3 regions of the Pantoea sp. KPR_PJ genome follow, and region 3 is predicted to be linked to each of the others. Evidence: predicted binding sites of a transcription regulator. Region 3 holds the regulator's gene; each other region holds the start of a gene.

Region 1 (5,815 bases), on a different contig from region 3:
GGTGATGGTGGTAAACTTCGATGGTGCGCTGCCCCTGTTTATCATGGATTAATGAACAGGCCTCAGGCTGGGTAAAAATGCGATCGATGCGACCCGGATAGGTCTGGTTTTCGCTTGCGCGGCCTTCGCGGTTGTTATCAACTTTATCGATAAAGTGCTCGCCCAGACCGCTTACCTCTACACCCGCAATATCGGCAACCTGGAAATAGCTGTGCAGAGCACCAGTGGCACTAAAGTTGCCGTGCGCTTCCAGTTCAATTTCACAGTGTCTGCCAAGGCGAAAACGAGCAAAAAGCGTGAAATCATGCGGCCAGAGTTTTTTTGTCTGGGCAGAACTTTCCAGCACAAATGTCAGCATCACGCTCTCGTCATTCTCATCGTGCGCCGAAAGTGTCCAGGGCTGGTTTCGGGCGAAACCGTGCGCCGGTTCGCCTTGCGGACCAAACCACGGCCAGCAGACTGGGACACCGCCGCGAATCGCTTTGCCAGCAGAGAAGAGTGATTTTTCGCTTAGCCAGATAACCGGCTTTTCTCCGCTTGGCTGCCACGCGATAAGATGCGCCCCCTGAAGCGTAACTGCCGCGCGCAGCTGGGGATGGCTTACCACAATCACCGGCAGATCGCCCAGCTGTCGCTGCGACAGATAGGGGGAGATTTGCTTCACTACGGGCAGAGAGAAGATTTTATCCTGCATCACCGAATCCTTCCTGTTGTCACGAAAAAAAGGGCGACCGAAGTCGCCCTTGTTGCCTGTCATAACCGGTGTGCTTATTTAGCAACCAGCGCGATCAGGTCGAGTACTTTGTTTGAGTAGCCAGTTTCGTTATCGTACCAGGAAACCAGTTTAACGAAGTTATCGTTCAGCGCGATGCCTGCTTTAGCATCGAACACAGAGGTCAGCACTTCGCCGTTGAAGTCGGTAGACACCACGTCATCTTCAACATAGCCCAGCACGTCTTTCATTTCGCCTTCAGCAGCTGCTTTAATCGCTTCACAAATCTCTTTGTATGATGCTGCTTTTTCCAGACGAACGGTCAGGTCAACCACAGAAACGTTCGGGGTCGGTACGCGGAACGCCATACCGGTCAGTTTACCGTTCAGCTCTGGCAGAACTTTGCCGACCGCTTTTGCTGCGCCGGTAGAAGACGGAATGATGTTCTGAGATGCGCCGCGGCCGCCGCGCCAGTCTTTGTGAGACGGGCCATCAACGGTTTTCTGGGTCGCAGTGGTTGCGTGAACGGTAGTCATCAGACCTTCGACGATGCCGAATTTGTCGTTGATAACTTTTGCCAGCGGTGCCAGGCAGTTGGTGGTGCAGGAGGCGTTAGAGACGATGTCCTGGCCAGCATATTTGTCAAAGTTAGCGCCGCGCACGAACATCGGCGTATCGTCTTTAGACGGGCCAGTCAGCACAACTTTTTTAGCGCCTGCGGTGATGTGTTTGCGTGCGGTTTCGTCGGTCAGGAAGATACCGGTTGCTTCAGCAACCACGTCAACACCTACTTCATCCCACTTCAGGTTAGCCGGGTCTTTCTCAGAGGTAACACGGATTTTTTTACCGTTAACGATCAGCGCGCCGTCCTGAACTTCAACGGTGCCGTCGAAGCGGCCGTGCGTTGAATCGTACTTCAGCATGTAAGCCATGTAGTCGGCGTCTAACAGATCGTTAATCGCAACGATTTCGATGTCAGAACGCTGCTGAGCAGCACGGAAGACGATACGGCCGATACGACCAAAACCGTTGATACCTACTTTGATAGTCATATATTCCACCAGCTATTTGTTAGTGAATAAAAGGTTGGCTGTAAAATTACAAAAACCTTACCAGGCGTCAAGCGGAATCGTGTCAATAGTTGCGACAGGTCAATCCGCTCAACAGGAATAATTTGTTGCGCAACCGCTTGCGCAACAGGCGTGTTAAAACCATGCACAAACCCGACTGCTGAATATAAAGGGATACCATTAGCAAAAGGTGATCAGGGTCACAATTCTGCGCTGTGAGAGGAAAGTCAGACAACTGAGCACGAAAAAAATCCCGTTAATGTTATTCGTTTGTTAGAATATTAGTCGATTTTTTCAGAATGACACTCTCCGGGACCACTCAAATGGCTAAAGAAACCGCATCCGAAGCAAAAATTGCGCAGTTGTCTGAAATGCAGCGTTATGTTACTCAGCATCATGGCACTGAACCGCCTTTCAGCGGCGCGCTTTTGCATAACAAGCAGGAAGGTATCTATCACTGTCTGGTCTGTAATGCGCCACTGTTTCTTTCAGAAACCAAATATGACTCGGGCTGCGGCTGGCCAAGCTTTTATCAGCCCGTCAGCGATGAGGCTATTCGCTATCTGGAAGATAATTCCCACGGCATGCACCGTGTCGAAATCCGCTGTAACAGCTGCGACGCGCATCTGGGGCATGTTTTTCCGGACGGTCCTCAGCCTACGGGCGAGCGCTATTGCGTTAATTCAGCTTCGCTGAGTTTTACGGATGAGCAGGGCGAAGAAACGCAGGGGTAAGCGATGAAACAGCAACTTGAAGCCATGGTTGAGGCAATGACACCGGACGTGTATGAACGGCTGGCGACGGCGGTGGAGACCGGTAAATGGCCGGATGGCGTGGCCCTGACGCAGGCGCAGCGTGACAACTGCATGCAGCTGGTGATGTTATATCAGGCGCGCCATAACGAGACTCCCCAGCATATGACCATTGGCAAAGGGGGAGAGATGGTGACCAAATCGAAAAGAGAGCTAAAGGAAGAGTTTGGCATCGATTCAGAGGTGACACGCATCAATCTGCACTAAAGAAAAAGGCCGACAGCATGTCGGCCTTTTTCTTGTCTTACTCACGCGATAACGGCGCCTTGCGCCTTCATCTGAGCAAAGGCAATCTCACTGTCGTCCGGGTTCAGATTAACACCGCGACAACCCTCGCTGACTACCGTCACCTGATAGCCTAACTCCAGCGCGTCAAGTACGCTGTATTTAACACAGTAGTCCGTTGCGATACCGAGCATCACCAGATGCGTGATGCCGCGCGCCTGAAGCCAGCTGTCCAGCTCGGTTTTACGACGATGGCCATTATCGAAGAAGGCGCTGTAGCTGTCGACGTCCACGTCCTGACCTTTATGAAAGATGGCGTCGATAAGGCTGCGATCCAGACCGGGATGCAGTTCGGCACCGGCCGATCCCTGAATACCGTGATCCGGCCACCAGATTTGCGCCAGTCCGTTAAGCTCTCCCAGCGTATAGACAGGCTCACCTGAAACGGAAGCAAAACTTCCATGATTGGCAGGATGCCAGTCCTGTAGCGCTACCACGCATTCGCCGCGTGCGCGAAATTCTCTGGCGTAACGGTTAGCAACCGGTACGGTCATATCGCCTTCATGAACCGCCATTGGGCCGCCCGGACAGAAGTCGTTCTGTATATCAATGATGATGAGGGCCTGCTTCATAACAGGTTTCTCCGTTTTTAGTCTTCAGTCAGTTCACCGCGCAGGTTTTGTTGCATCCTGGTGCGAATCTGGTCACAGGAGAGCGCCTGACTCAGCAAAAAGTGAAGCTTGGTGAGTGCAGCTTCCACTGTGAGGTCAAATCCACTGATCACGCCCGCATGTTCCAGCGCGTTACCGGTGGCATAGCCGCCCATATTGACCTTGCCTGAGATACACTGGGTGAGATTCACCACCACTATCCCGCGATCGCTGGCCTGCTGTAGCTCCGCCAGAAACTCACGGTTCTGTGGCGCGTTGCCTACGCCATAGGAGCGCAGAATCAGGGCTTTTACCGGCTGACGCAGAAAGTTGCGCACCACGTCCGCTGAAATGCCGGGGTAGATTGTCACGACGCCGATAGGTTGCGGGGTAATGGTGTGCACCTTTAACGGACCGTTGCCCTGAGGAGCAGGCGGTGTGTTCAGACGGCGAATATGAATACCCGCTTCCAGCAAAGCGGAAAGGTTAGGCGATGCAAACGCGTTAAAGCCATCTGCATGTGCCTTCGTCGTCCGGTTGCCGCGATAGAGCTGGTTATTGAAAAACAGCGTTACCTCGTTAATCGGATAATTTGCCGCGACGTAAAGCGCATTCAGCAGATTCTGCTGACCATCAGAGCGCAGTTCAGCCAGCGGGATCTGTGAACCCGTGACGATAACCGGCTTTGCCAGATTCTCCAGCATAAACGACAATGCCGAGGCGGTGAACGCCATGGTATCGGTTCCATGCAGGATAACAAAACCATCGTACCGATCATAATTTTGTCGAATATCTTCAGCGATAGACTGCCAGTCTTCAGGCGTCATATCGGATGAGTCGATCAGCGGATGGTATTCATGAATCGTAAAATCCGGCATTTCAGGCCGGTGAAATTCAGGCATGTTTGCCAGCTGCTGCTGAAGATGACCTGAAACCGGTATGTAACCTTGTGCAGAACGCTGCATACCGATGGTGCCGCCAGTATAGGCAACATAGATATTTTTCTTTTGCATCAGAAACTCAGACTTGCCGTAAAACGCGCAGTATAAGGGGAAAGCAGGGGAAAAGCAGCCCGATCGATGACCGGGCTGCGAGCTTTATCGCACTTTGCCGCAGTTCAGGCAGAATGCGTAGCGGTTTTGCGGATCGTTAAGCGTATTCAGCAAACCGGGCTGCTGTTTTAGCGCCTCCGCCATGTCAACTGCGGGGGCCGGAAGCCAGGCTTTTAGTGCTGACGGCAAGAGAGCCTGCGCAGAGGCGCTGACCTGACCCAGTAGCATATCGAATACGCCAGGCTGATCCTGATACCAGGTCAGCTCAGGATGGGCCACTTTCGCCAGCTCGCCCGCTTTTTTAACTGCATCGTCAAAATCGCCCAGTGCATCAACCAGGCCATTAGCTTTGGCATCAGTACCGGTCCAGACGTGACCCTGCGCGATGGCGTCGATCTCTTCCGGCGTTTTATGACGAGAGGCAGCGACCAGGCCAACAAAGTTACGGTAGCCGTTTTCAATCGTCAGCTGCATCAACTGCTGCACTTCCGCTGGCAGTGCCTTGGTAGAGGCCACATCCGCCAGCGGTGACGTCGCCACGCCATCGGTATGTACGCCAATGCTGTCCAGGCTGTTCTCCAGCGTATTGATAACACCAAAGATGCCAATGGAGCCGGTAAGGGTGCTGGGGTTAGCAACAATGTAGTCTGCCGGGGTGGAAATCCAGTATCCTCCTGAAGCGGCCATACCGCCCATCGAGACCACAACCGGCTTGCCGGCGGCGTGTGCGGCAGCCAGCTCTTCACGGATAGCCTCAGACGCCGTTACGCTGCCGCCAGGGCTGTTAACGCGCAGGATGATCGCTTTGATTTTGGCGTCAAGACGTGCATCGCGGATCTGGGATGCCGTAGTATCGCCACCGACATTACCCGGCGTCTCTTCTCCATCCATAATGGCACCGCTGGCCATAATGACCGCGATATTGCCATCCTGATGTGTAGGCTGTTTCACATTGTAGTCATAGATGCTGACGCTGTGATAATCGTTGCTGGCTTTGTCCCAGCCGAACGTTTTCACCAGCTCTTTATCAGCCGCCGCCCGGCTATCCAGCACATCAACCAGCTTATTGTTCAGCGCATACTGAGCGGTATCGCCCCCTACCGCCTGGAGACCAGCGATGATTGCGGCTGCGCCGGGAAACAGCTGATTAGGCGTAATCTGACGGTTAGCTGCCACGGTATTGAGATAGTTTTGCCATAGCTGGCCCACCCAGCGGCTGTCGGCGTCGCGTGCAGCCTGCGACATATCGTCACGCAGGAAGGGTTCAACCGCCGATTTATAGGTGCCGACGCGG
Region 2 (5,815 bases), 180 kb from region 3:
CTGAGGCCAGCAGACGCTGCGTATAGGGATGGTGTGGCTGATTAAAAAGCGACTGCCGCGGGCCGATTTCCACGATCTGTCCGAGATACATCACCGCAACGCGGTTGGCGATGCGTTCAACCACGGCCATGTCATGCGAAATAAAAATCCAGGCGACACCTGTCTGCTGCTGCAAATCCATCATCAGGTTAATGACCTGCGCCTGAACCGACACGTCCAGTGCCGAGACCGCTTCGTCGGCAATAATAATTCTGGGCCTGAGCGCCATGGCCCGGGCGATGGCGATGCGCTGGCGCTGCCCACCGGAGAACTCATGAGGATAGCGCCGCGCATGTTCCGGCAGCAGGCCGACGCTCTCTAACAGCGCCTCCACCTGCGGCGTTGCCTCGTCGAGCGAGCGCACCAGTCCGTGCAGCAGCAGCGGCTCCGCAATAGTGAAACCCACGGTCAGGCGAGGATTAAGCGACGCATAGGGATCCTGAAACACCATCTGGATTTCACGCCGCAGCGGCTGAAACTGTGCCTCTTTCAGGCTGGCGATCTCGCGGCCGGCAAACAAAATGCTGTCGGCATCGCCGTCAACCAGCCGCATGAGCGCACGACCGGTAGTTGATTTACCGCAGCCGCTTTCGCCGACAATCGCCAGCGTCTCACCCGGCCAGAGGGCAAAGTCGATCTGCTCCACCGCATGCACGCGGTGCGTCAGCGCGGAAAAGATGCCGCTGCGCACCGGAAAGCGCACGGTGAGCCCGCGCACGTCGAGCAGCGGTTTCTCGTCATAACGCGCGGTAATGTGCGCCGCTGCAACGGGTGCATTCGCGTGCAGCAGCGGAAAACGCTGCGGCCAGCGCTGCTCACGCATCTCACCCGGTTTGGGCACCGCCGCCAGCAGCGCGCGGGTATAGTCATGCTGCGGCGCGGCGAAAATTGCCTCCACGGGCCCCTGTTCGACGACGTTGCCGCGATACATCACCACAACGCGATCCGCAATTTCTGCCACCACGCCCATATCGTGCGTAATAAACAGCACCGCCATGCCTTTTTCCCGCTGGAGCGCGCGCAGAATATGGAGAATGCGCGCCTGCACCGTAACGTCGAGCGCGGTGGTGGGTTCATCGGCAATCAGCAACTGCGGGTCGCACACCAGCGCCTGTGCAATCATCACGCGCTGGCGCATGCCGCCGGAAAGCGCGTGCGGGTAGCTTTTCATTACCCGATCAACGTCAGCGATGCGCACCTGCTGCAGCAGCGAACGCGCCCGCGCACGGGCATCGGCACCGGAGCAGAGTCCGTGGTCACGCAGCGCTTCGGTAAGCTGATCGCCCACGCGCAGCACCGGGTTCAGCGAGGTCATTGGCTCCTGAAAAATCATCGCTATTTCGCGCCCGCGCAGCCTGCGCTGCTGCTCATCGCTAAGCTGGCTGAGATCGCGCGTAACGCCCTCGCGGTCGCGAAAGCGAATGGCGCCACCGTCGATGCGCGCCGAGGCTGCCAGCAGCCCCATGACCGCCAGTGAGGTTACCGATTTTCCCGATCCGCTCTCGCCGACAACCGCGACGATCTCCCCCGGCTGAATAGCGAAAGAGACGTCGTGCAGCGCCTGATGCGCGCCGCTGCGTCCGCGAAAGCTGACGCTGAGATGATCTATCGCCAGCACCGGTGTGCTGTCTGCATCCGCCACGCGGGTGGCGTCAGGCAGGCGAGAAGTCTGCGTCATCGTTGCTCCCTGTGCATTACAGCCAGATACGGCCTTGTGAATAGGAGAGGAAGGGCGAACTGTCTGCCGCCAGCCACAGGGGGCCGTCCAGATCGACATGCTCGGCCTGCGGCGTCACCGGCAGTGCGGCCTCCATCGCCAGCGAGGAGCCAAGCATACAGCCGACCATCAACCGCATGCCCTGCTGCTTCGCCTCGTTGACCATCGCCAGCGCCTCCGTCAGGCCGCCGCACTTGTCGAGCTTGATATTGATCATCTCGTAGCGGTCGCGCAGTGCGGCGATATCGGCGCGCGTGTGGCAGCTTTCATCAGCGCAGAGCGGAATGGGGTGGGCAATATGCGCTAACCCGGCATCGTCGCCCGCTGGCAGGGGCTGTTCGATCATCGCCAGTCTGTACGGCCGCAGCGCCGTAAACAGCGTCGGCAGATCGCATCCGCCCCAGGCCTCGTTAGCATCAACGATCAAGACAGCGTCCGGTGCGGCAGCGCGAACCGCCGCAACCTTTTCCACAATGGCCTCGCGGTCGAGCTTGATTTTCAGCAGCAGCGCACCGCGCGCTACCGCATCCGCCGCCGCGTCCGCCATTTTTTCGACGCTGTCGAGGCTCAGCGTTTCTGCGGTTACCACTGACGGTGGTGCGCTCAGCGCCACCTGCTGCCACAGCGTCTGTTTCGCACGCGCGGCCTCCAGACGCCACAGGGCGCAATCCAGCGCGTTGCGCGCTGCCCCTGCGTTGAGCTGCGTTTGCAGTGCATCGCGGCTGAGGCCTGCCTCAATCGCCTCTTTCATCGCATTAAGCTGGGCGTGAACGCTCTCCACTGACTCGTTGTAGCGCGGCGTCGGCGTGCATTCGCCGCGGCCAATAAAGCCGTCCTGTTCCAGAATCACGCGGATCACCGCCACGGCAGTGCGGGTTCCGCGTGCGATGGCGAAAGGCCGTGCCAGCGGCAGCGTCAGCACTTCGATCAGCATACGGCGCATATCAGCCCCGCTCTTTTAACAGGGCGGCAATTGCATCGATGCCGAAGCGCACCGGATCGGTTGCCGGTACGCCAAAGGTCTCACTGAGCTGCGCGCAATATTCACGCGCCTCTTCTTCGCTGAAATTAGAGGTATTGATGGCAAAACCGGCCAGCTGCGGATTGTCGCTTGTCACCTGCGCCGCACGCAGATTGGCTTCGACGCACTCCGCCAGGCCAACCATCGGCTGATGGGGCAGATGACGCATATGCGGCCGCCCCATCTCATGACACATCACCAGCCAGTGCGGCTGCGCGCCGTGGATTAACCCCATGCTGACACCAGCATAGGAGGGGTGAAACAGTGAGCCCTGCCCTTCGACGATATCCCAGTGATCGTCTTCACTGGCCGGTGACAACGCCTCCGCCGCGCCCGCAATAAAATCGGCGATCACCGCGTCAATGGCGATGCCTTCGCCAGCGACCAGAATGCCGGTCTGTCCGGTCGCACGGAAATCGGCTTTCATTCCCTGCTCACGCATGGCGGCTTCCAGCGCCAGCGAGGTATACATTTTGCCGACCGAGCAGTCGGTCCCCACGGTCAGCACCCGTTTTCCGCTGCGTTTTTTGCCGCTGCCCACGCTGAGTGTCGGGCGCATATGGCGGATATCAAACAGCGCGACGCCGTGCGCCTCTGCCAGCGCCACCAGCTCAGGCTCGTCCGCGAGGCGGTGATGCAGGCCACTTGCCACGTTCATCCCGGCTTTAATAGCGGTGGTGATGCTCTCCAGCCAGTGCTGCGGCAGATAGCCGCCCGCGTTGGCGGTGCCAAGCACCAGCGTTTTTGCGCCGCGTGCCTTCGCCGCGACGATGTCCAGCTCTTCAAGTCCGAGGGTAACGGTACAGCCAGGCAGGCGGATTTCGCCCACGCACTGTTCGGGTCGCCATACCTGAATGCCGCGAGCAGTTTTAGCGGCCAGCGGATCGGTGACGTCGCCGAGAAATAGCAGATAAGGTTGCGGGATGAGCATAATGCGTTCTCTTTCAGACAGGGTGGAGGGTCTGAAACGCACTATTTCACGGCAGGCCAGGCAGAACGAATGCTTGTTTAGACGCCGGGTATAACCTGCGGCTATGGTGACAAGCGGCGCTTATGGCTGAGGCCGAATCAGGGGACAATAAGAAGTGAATGCGCAAAAAAAGGAAAGAAAAACGTATGGCGGAGGGGGCATCACGGCATGCACTCTGCCGTGATTGCCAGAGACGAAGTCAACCGTACTCAATCAGTACATAGCGCCTGGCGGGACATATTTGAAAGTTTCGACGTAAGCGCGGAAGACATATTTCACTAAGCGTTTCATAAGGTGCCTTGTTCAAAATTTGTTGAAAAAATGCAGGGAAATTATAGCCACTGTGCATTTTACAGGCAACAAATTTTGAACTGGATCACAAAAACGCCGCTGCATCAGCGGCGTGACGCTCAGGAGAAGAGGTGCAGGTGCTCTGCCAGAATAGTGCAGCCAATGGAGAGTAATACTACGCCGCCCAGCACTTCCGCCCATTTGCCCAGCACCGGCCCGACCAGACGCCCCACCAGCACCCCGGTGGTGGCCATAAAGGTCGTTGCCATACCGATGGTCAGCGCGGTAGCAATAATATTGACCTGCAAAAAGGCGAGTCCAACGCCTACCGCCAGCGCATCCAGGCTGGTGGCCACTGCCGTCATGGCCAGTACCATAAAACCGTGGCGCTGCGGCGCTTCGCACGGCTCAGCGGTGGCGGTCTGACGAAGGCCTGCCATCATCATGCGTCCACCCAGAAACGCCAGCAGGAAAAAAGCGACCCAGTGGTCCCATGCCATGACGTAGCGGCTGGCGGCCAGTCCGGCCGCCCAGCCGATTAAGGGTGTCAGCGCTTCAATCGCGCCGAAAATCAGGCCAGTACGCAGTGCCTCTTTAAATCCGGGACGATGCAGGGCAGCGCCTTTACTCAATGCAGCGGCAAAAGCGTCCATCGACATTCCAAAAGCAAGGATTAGGGTGGCGATAAAAGTCATAATGGCTAATGTCAGGATAAAAAGCGCTCAAAGGTCTGCTTTTCACCGCGAATCTTGTCTGTTTTGCTAAAAGTGCGCGCAGTCTAGCACGCCTCCCCCCTGATAAAAAGACAAGAAAATCATGGGTTTAAGTATAGCAAAGGCTATAACTTTTATCGTTCGCTATGTTTTACCGCTAAGTTAATGGTACTTAAGCCTTTTATTTATGCCGGTGGGGTGTTTGCGCAGGCTCTGGCGACAGGGATTGAACCCTGGAGAAGATTCCCGGAAAATGGCGGCGCGAATGACTGCGGAACCTTCTGATGAAAAATCCTTTTGAAACCCTGATTATCCCCGGCGGTATTTTGCTGCTGGGTTTTCTCTCTGCCCTGCTGCTGCCCGCACCTAATTTTGGCCTTACGATGGCGCGAAATCTGACGCAACTGCTGCACCTGCAGGATATCAACCAGCTCTACACGCTTATCTTCTGCGCCTGGTTTTTGCTGTTAGGTGCCGTCGAGTTTTTTGTGATCCGCCTGATTTATCGCCGCTGGTTCCGTGGCTAACGGTCTGGCTCGCCTGCTGCAGTTTCCGGCAGGGCGGGCAGATCGGACTCACAAAAATGTAACATTGTTTTTACAGATGCAGTGGAAAAGGCCTGCGACATAAAAAATTCTTTATCGTCCCTTTTATCACTTATCTCAAAAAATCAGCGACTTATAAAATAAGGCGAATTTATCCTCTCTCCTTCTCTTGCACTGCATTTGTGCAAGTCTGCAACATCATCTTTCGTTAACCTGCTGAGTTTGCGATAAAAAATTCCTAATGGCTCTCTGACCAAGATGATTAATTCTTATGCTGAATCATTTCTGCATTTAAAAAATAAACAAATGTTTAAATCAGAGACGAGAATGTTATATTCAACAGATAAAGCATAACGTGCAGTTAACCTGCATCCCGCTTAAACATACCTGAGTCTTAACCTTTGAGAAGTAGCGCAACGCGCTCCCCAGAAGCGCGGCTATTTCGCCTGCGAACCTGTTGAGCATCAGGTCAACAGAGAGAGGAGATGTCGCCTCATGAGTAAGAAAGCTGTAAACCTT
Region 3 (5,815 bases):
TGCACGCGGCGCAGGAGGCGGGCCTGCGCGTGCCGGAGGATGTGGCGGTTGTGGGCTTTGACGGCATACCTTTTACCCGCAGCCTGAATCCTCCGCTGACCACCATCGAGCAGCCGATGTATCAGCTTGGCGCGCGCAGCGTACAACTGCTGCTGCAGCGTATTCGTCGTCCCGATTCGGCGGTCGTACGTGAAGTTCTGGCATGGCAGCGCATTGAGCGCGCCTCCAGCTAGCTCAGCGCCAGATAAGCAGCACGCAGGCAGCGGTCAGCAGGCCCATTGCCAGATTGAAAATAGTCCAGGCGCGGCGGCTCTGCAGAATACGGCCAATCAGCGCGCCGAACCCGATCCAGATTGCGCCGGCCACCAGATTGACCAGAAACATGCCGGCGCTGATCGCCGTTACCGAATGCAGATAGGCGCTGCCCGCAAGGCTAAAGCTTGCGATGGCGCCGAGCGCCATCAGCCAGGCTTTCGGATTGATCAGCTGTAGCAGGCCGCCTTGCCAGAAGGGCATTGGTTTTGGTGGTGCGTCGCCGGTTTCCAGCTTTTCATAGGCGGCCGTGGCAATTTTCCACGCCAGCCAGAGCAGATAAAGGCTACCGGCAATTTTGAGGATAAGGTGCAGAGCGGGATAGAGCAGGATTAGCCCCCCCACGCCAAACGCCACCATCAGCAGCATGACCTGCATGCCAATCATGATGCCGACCATTAACGGCAGCGTGCGCCAGAAGCCGAAATTGGCACCGGACGCAGTGAGTAACATATTATTGGGGCCAGGCGTGATGGCGGCGACCCAGAGAAAACCTAACATAGAGAAAAACAGGCTCAGTTCCATTAGCGGGTGCTCCTCATCCCAGACTCACTACAACCCTAACGAAGCTAACAGTGTGATATGGATCAGACAAGTGCTTGTGACATGAATTTTACGCCCGACGCGACAGCCAGCTTTATGCCGCCGCGCAGCCTGCGCAATCCGCATCTGCAGACGGTTTTGCCACGCCTGGTGCGTCGCCGTATTTTACTGCGCCCATACTGGCAGCGGCTCGATCTGCCGGACGGAGATTTTGTCGATCTCGCCTGGAGTGAAGATCCCCGGCAGGCGAGCCACAAGCCGCGCGTGGTGCTGTTTCACGGTCTGGAGGGCAACTTTCACAGCCCTTACGCCCACGGGCTGTTGCACGCCTGTCAGCGTCAGGGGTGGCTCGGCGTAGTGATGCATTTTCGCGGCTGCGGCGGCGAACCGAACCGACTGCACCGCATCTATCACTCTGGCGAAACCGAAGATGCGGCTTTTTTTCTGCACTGGCTGAAGACGCGCTGGGGCGATGTGCCGACCGCTGCAGTCGGCGTATCGCTTGGCGGCAACATGCTGGGCTGCCTGCTGGGAAGACTGGGTGACGCCGCTCCGCTCGACGCTGGCGTCATTATTTCTGCGCCGCTGCTGCTGGAACCGTGCAGCCTGAAGCTCGAACAGGGATTTTCCCGTTTTTACCAGCGCTACCTGCTTGATCAGCTAAAAAAGAATGCCGAACGCAAGCTACGTGCCTGGCCGGGGACGCTGCCGGTTGACCTGCTGCAGCTCAGAGCACTGCGTCGCCTGCGTGACTTTGACGATGCCATCACTGCCCGCGCGCACGGCTTTGTTGATGCGCAGGATTATTATCGTCGCGCCAGCGCCCTGCCGCTGCTCAAAAACGTACGTAAACCCTTGCTGATTGTGCACGCGAAGGACGATCCTTTTATGACGGATGAGGTGATCCCGCAGTCGGATCAGCTCTCAGCCAGCACCACCTATCAACTCACGCCGCATGGCGGACACGTTGGCTTTGTCGGTGGCACACTGCGTCAACCGCAGATGTGGCTCGAACAGCGCGTGCCGCAGTGGCTTACACAGTGGCTTAGCTCATGATGATTCCCTGGCAACAGATTGACCCTGAAACCCTCAACAACCTGATTGAAGCCTTTGTGCTGCGTGAAGGCACCGACTACGGCGAGCAGGAGCGCAGCCTGGCGCAAAAGGTCGACGATGTGCGTCGTCAGCTGGAACGTGGAGACGCGGTGCTGGTCTGGTCGGAACTGCACGAAACCGTCAATATCATGCCGCGCAGCGAATTTCGTGGCTGATGCGCCACCGCGCTTTTCATGTTAACAATGCCTATCGCCCGACGTTACAGGAAGCTTCAACATGTCAGCACGACACCCGATCATCGCGGTGACCGGCTCCAGCGGAGCCGGGACCACCACCACCAGCCTGGCGTTTCGCAAAATTTTTCAGCAGTTCAACCTGCATGCCGCCGAACTGGAAGGCGACAGCTTCCATCGCTTTACGCGACCAGAAATGGATATGGCGATCCGCAAGGCACGCGATTTAGGTCGCCATATCAGCTACTTTGGGCCGGAAGCCAACGATTTTGGCCTGCTTGAGCAAACCTTCAGTGATTACGGCAGCGCAGGCAAAGGCCAGTCGCGCAAATATCTGCATACCTATGATGAAGCGGTGCCGTGGAACCAGGTACCCGGCACCTTTACGCCCTGGCAGCCGCTGCCGGAAAATACCGACGTGCTGTTTTACGAAGGACTGCACGGCGGTGTGGTGACGCAGCAGCATAACGTGGCGGAAAAGGTGGATCTGCTGGTTGGCGTGGTGCCGATCGTTAACCTGGAGTGGATCCAGAAGCTGGTGCGCGACACCAGCGAGCGCGGCCACTCACGCGAAGCGGTTATGGACTCAGTGGTGCGTTCAATGGAAGATTACATCAACTTCATTACGCCGCAGTTTTCGCGTACTCACATCAACTTCCAGCGCGTGCCAACCGTCGATACGTCTAACCCCTTCGCCGCGCGCGAGATCCCGTCGCTGGATGAGAGCTTCGTGGTTATTCACTTTCGCGGACTGGAGAATATCGACTTTCCCTACCTGCTGGCGATGCTCCAGGGATCGTTTATTTCGCATATGAATACGCTGGTGGTGCCGGGTGGCAAGATGGGGCTGGCGATGGAGTTAATTATGGCACCGCTGGTGCAGCGGCTGATAGAAGGAAAGCAGATCGCCTGACGACGGAAGCAGCAGACGGCCTGGCCACGCAAAAGCGACAGACGCACCCAGCGATAAGGTGCGTCATTACGCAGGGCAGCGCTGAGTAAGACGTGCTGTCCTTGTCACCGGCACCAGCGGTTTGGCTTACTGCGCCACAACCTCATAGCTGTGGGTAATGTCGACCCCTTTGCCCAGCATCAACGCCACCGAACAGTACTTCTCCGCTGACAGATCTACCGCGCGCGCCACGGCTTTGTCGCTCAGCGCCTTGCCGGTAACCACGAAATGAAGATTAATATGGGTAAACAGGCGCGGTGCCTCTTCACGGCGTTCCGAGGTCAGCTTTACCTCGCACTCCACCACATCGTTGCGGCCCTTTTGCAAAATAGAAACCACATCGATGGCACTACAGCCGCCAGTCGCCATCAGCACCATTTCCATCGGGCTGGGCGCTTTATCGCCCGAGTTACCGTCCATCAGGATCTGATGCCCTGAAGAGGACTCACCCAAAAAGGTTAATCCTTCGATCCACTTCACTCTTGCCTGCATTGTTTTTCCCTCGAGAATAGCCTGTTTGCCGCCAGAGTACGCGTTCACCTGACAAACAGCAATCCAGAGTAATCCCCCCTCTGCTGAAGCGAGACAACAGAAGACAGCTGACAAAAGCTGTGCTACAAACAGTGCTGAAAATAGTTTCGTCTTATTAAGGACGAAGGCGGGACACCTCAAGCGCCTGGCGCAAAATGGAACCCCGAATAATCTCCCTCTCGGGAAACGCTTGAAGCTTTCATCGCCTGGCAGAGAATATGACTCTGCATTTTGGGCACGATTACAACAGAGGATAATAGCGAATGGTTCTCGGCAAACCGCAAACAGACCCTACACTCGAATGGTTCCTGTCCCATTGCCATATTCACAAATATCCATCCAAAAGTACGCTGATTCATCAAGGTGAGAAGGCTGAAACGCTTTACTACATCGTGAAAGGTTCCGTTGCGGTACTGATCAAAGATGAAGAAGGTAAAGAGATGATCCTCTCTTACCTGAATCAGGGTGATTTTATTGGCGAGCTTGGCCTGTTTGAAGAAGGTCAGGAGCGCAGCGCCTGGGTACGTGCAAAAACCGCGTGCGAAGTGGCCGAAATTTCTTACAAGAAATTCCGTCAGCTTATTCAGGTGAATCCGGATATTTTAATGCGTCTCTCTTCGCAGATGGCGCGCCGTCTGCAGGTTACCTCGGAAAAAGTGGGCAATTTAGCTTTCCTCGACGTGACCGGACGTATTGCACAAACCCTGCTCAACCTGGCAAAACAGCCAGACGCCATGACGCATCCCGACGGCATGCAAATCAAAATTACTCGTCAGGAAATTGGCCAAATCGTTGGTTGCTCACGCGAAACCGTGGGCCGCATTTTGAAAATGTTGGAAGACCAGAATCTGATTTCCGCCCACGGCAAGACCATTGTCGTGTACGGCACCCGCTGATTTCCTCTCTCTCCCGGCGTGATGTTTCTGTCACGCCGCTACTGTTTTCAGTGAAGTGATGTGGCGTCGAATCATCTATCACCCCGAAGTTAACTATGCGCTGCGGCAGACGCTGGTGTTGTGCATTCCTGTGGCGCTTGGCTGGCTGTTTGGCGATTTGCAAAAAGGCCTGCTCTTCTCTCTCGTTCCCGCCTGCTGCAACGTGGCTGGCCTGGACACGCCGCATAAACGCTTTTTCAAACGCCTGGTGGTCGGCGGCTCGCTGTTTGCGCTCGGCAGCTTTCTGATCCAGCTGCTGACGCTAAAAGGCGTCCCGCTGCCTGCCGTGCTTTTTGCCTTGCCGCTGCTGCTGGGCGTGACTGGCGAAATCAGCCCGCTGCACGGTCGTCTGCTCCCTGGCACGCTGGTCGCGGCTATCTTTACCCTTAGCCTGATTGGGCGTATGCCAGTCTATGTGCCACCGCTGCTCTACATTGGTGGCACGCTCTGGTACGGGCTGTTCAACTGGTTCTGGTTTTGGCTGTGGAAAGAGCAGCCGATGCGTGAAACCCTGAGCCTGATCTATCGCGAGCTGGCGGATTACTGCGACGCGAAATATACGCTGCTGACCCAGCTCACCGATCCCGAAAAAGCGCTGCCGCCGCTGCTCGCGCGCCAGCAGAAAGCGGTTGATCTGATTAATACCTGCTACCAGCAGATGCACATGCTCTCTGCCAGCCGCGACAACAGCCATAAACGGCTCATGCGCGCTTTTCAGGTAGCACTCGATTTGCAGGAACATATCTCTGTCAGCCTGCATCAGCCAGAAGAGGTTCAGAAGCTGGTCGAGCGCAGCCATGCGGAAGCGGTGATCCGCTGGAATGCCAAAATTATTTCAGCACGGCTACGTGCGCTGGCCGATGCCATCCTCTATCACCAGCTACCGAGTCGCTTTGAGATGGAAAAGCCGCTCGGCGCGCTGGAGAAGATCACCCGTCAGCACCCCGATAATCCCGTCGGGCATTTCTGCTTCTATCATTTCAGCCGTATCGCCCGGGTGCTGCGCACGCAAAAACCGCTCTACCAGCGTGACCTGATGAGCGATCGCCAGCGCCGCCTGCCCCTGCTGCCCGCCCTGCGCAGCTACCTCTCCTTTAAATCTTCAGCGCTGCGCACGGCGGCACGCTTTGCGGTGATGTTGATGTTTGGCAGCGCGCTGGCGATGCTGTTCGATATTCCCAAGCCTTACTGGATCCTGATGACCATTATGTTTGTCAGTCAGAATGGCTACAGCGCCACCCGCGTGCGTATTC

Evidence for each region. Region 3 encodes CRP, which controls carbon source genes, mostly activating them, when cyclic AMP is high. Its sites were predicted from a motif close to ATGTGANNNNNNTCACAT; they were not measured.
Region 1: the regulator CRP is predicted to act here: its motif matches at 1,971-1,988, upstream of msrB (peptide-methionine (R)-S-oxide reductase MsrB).
Region 2: the regulator CRP is predicted to act here: its motif matches at 4,112-4,129, upstream of azuC (stress response protein AzuC).

Annotation. Positions count from the first base shown of each region.
Region 1 is NZ_JABMIK010000002.1:4,835-10,649, reverse strand. Features, by position in the region: gene HP564_RS04700 (D-hexose-6-phosphate mutarotase) at 1-694, opposite strand, end outside; gene gapA (glyceraldehyde-3-phosphate dehydrogenase) at 769-1,764, opposite strand; gene msrB (peptide-methionine (R)-S-oxide reductase MsrB) at 2,106-2,516, shown strand; gene HP564_RS04685 (YeaC family protein) at 2,520-2,801, shown strand; gene pncA (bifunctional nicotinamidase/pyrazinamidase) at 2,843-3,451, opposite strand; gene ansA (asparaginase) at 3,469-4,482, opposite strand; gene sppA (signal peptide peptidase SppA) at 4,567-5,815, opposite strand, start outside.
Region 2 is NZ_JABMIK010000007.1:27,045-32,859, reverse strand. Features, by position in the region: gene HP564_RS14905 (dipeptide ABC transporter ATP-binding protein) at 1-1,717, opposite strand, end outside; gene dgcA (N-acetyl-D-Glu racemase DgcA) at 1,734-2,699, opposite strand; gene dgcN (N-acetyltransferase DgcN) at 2,701-3,708, opposite strand; gene azuC (stress response protein AzuC) at 3,961-4,038, opposite strand; gene mntP (manganese efflux pump MntP) at 4,158-4,733, opposite strand; gene HP564_RS14880 (DUF1158 domain-containing protein) at 5,036-5,278, shown strand; gene mqo (malate dehydrogenase (quinone)) at 5,792-5,815, shown strand, end outside.
Region 3 is NZ_JABMIK010000007.1:209,879-215,693, reverse strand. Features, by position in the region: gene HP564_RS15740 (LacI family DNA-binding transcriptional regulator) at 1-233, shown strand, start outside; gene HP564_RS15735 (LysE family translocator) at 235-837, opposite strand; gene HP564_RS15730 (hydrolase) at 895-1,911, shown strand; gene HP564_RS15725 (YheU family protein) at 1,908-2,126, shown strand; gene HP564_RS15720 (phosphoribulokinase) at 2,188-3,057, shown strand; gene HP564_RS15715 (OsmC family protein) at 3,184-3,588, opposite strand; gene crp (cAMP-activated global transcriptional regulator CRP) at 3,891-4,523, shown strand; gene HP564_RS15705 (YccS/YhfK family putative transporter) at 4,582-5,815, shown strand, end outside.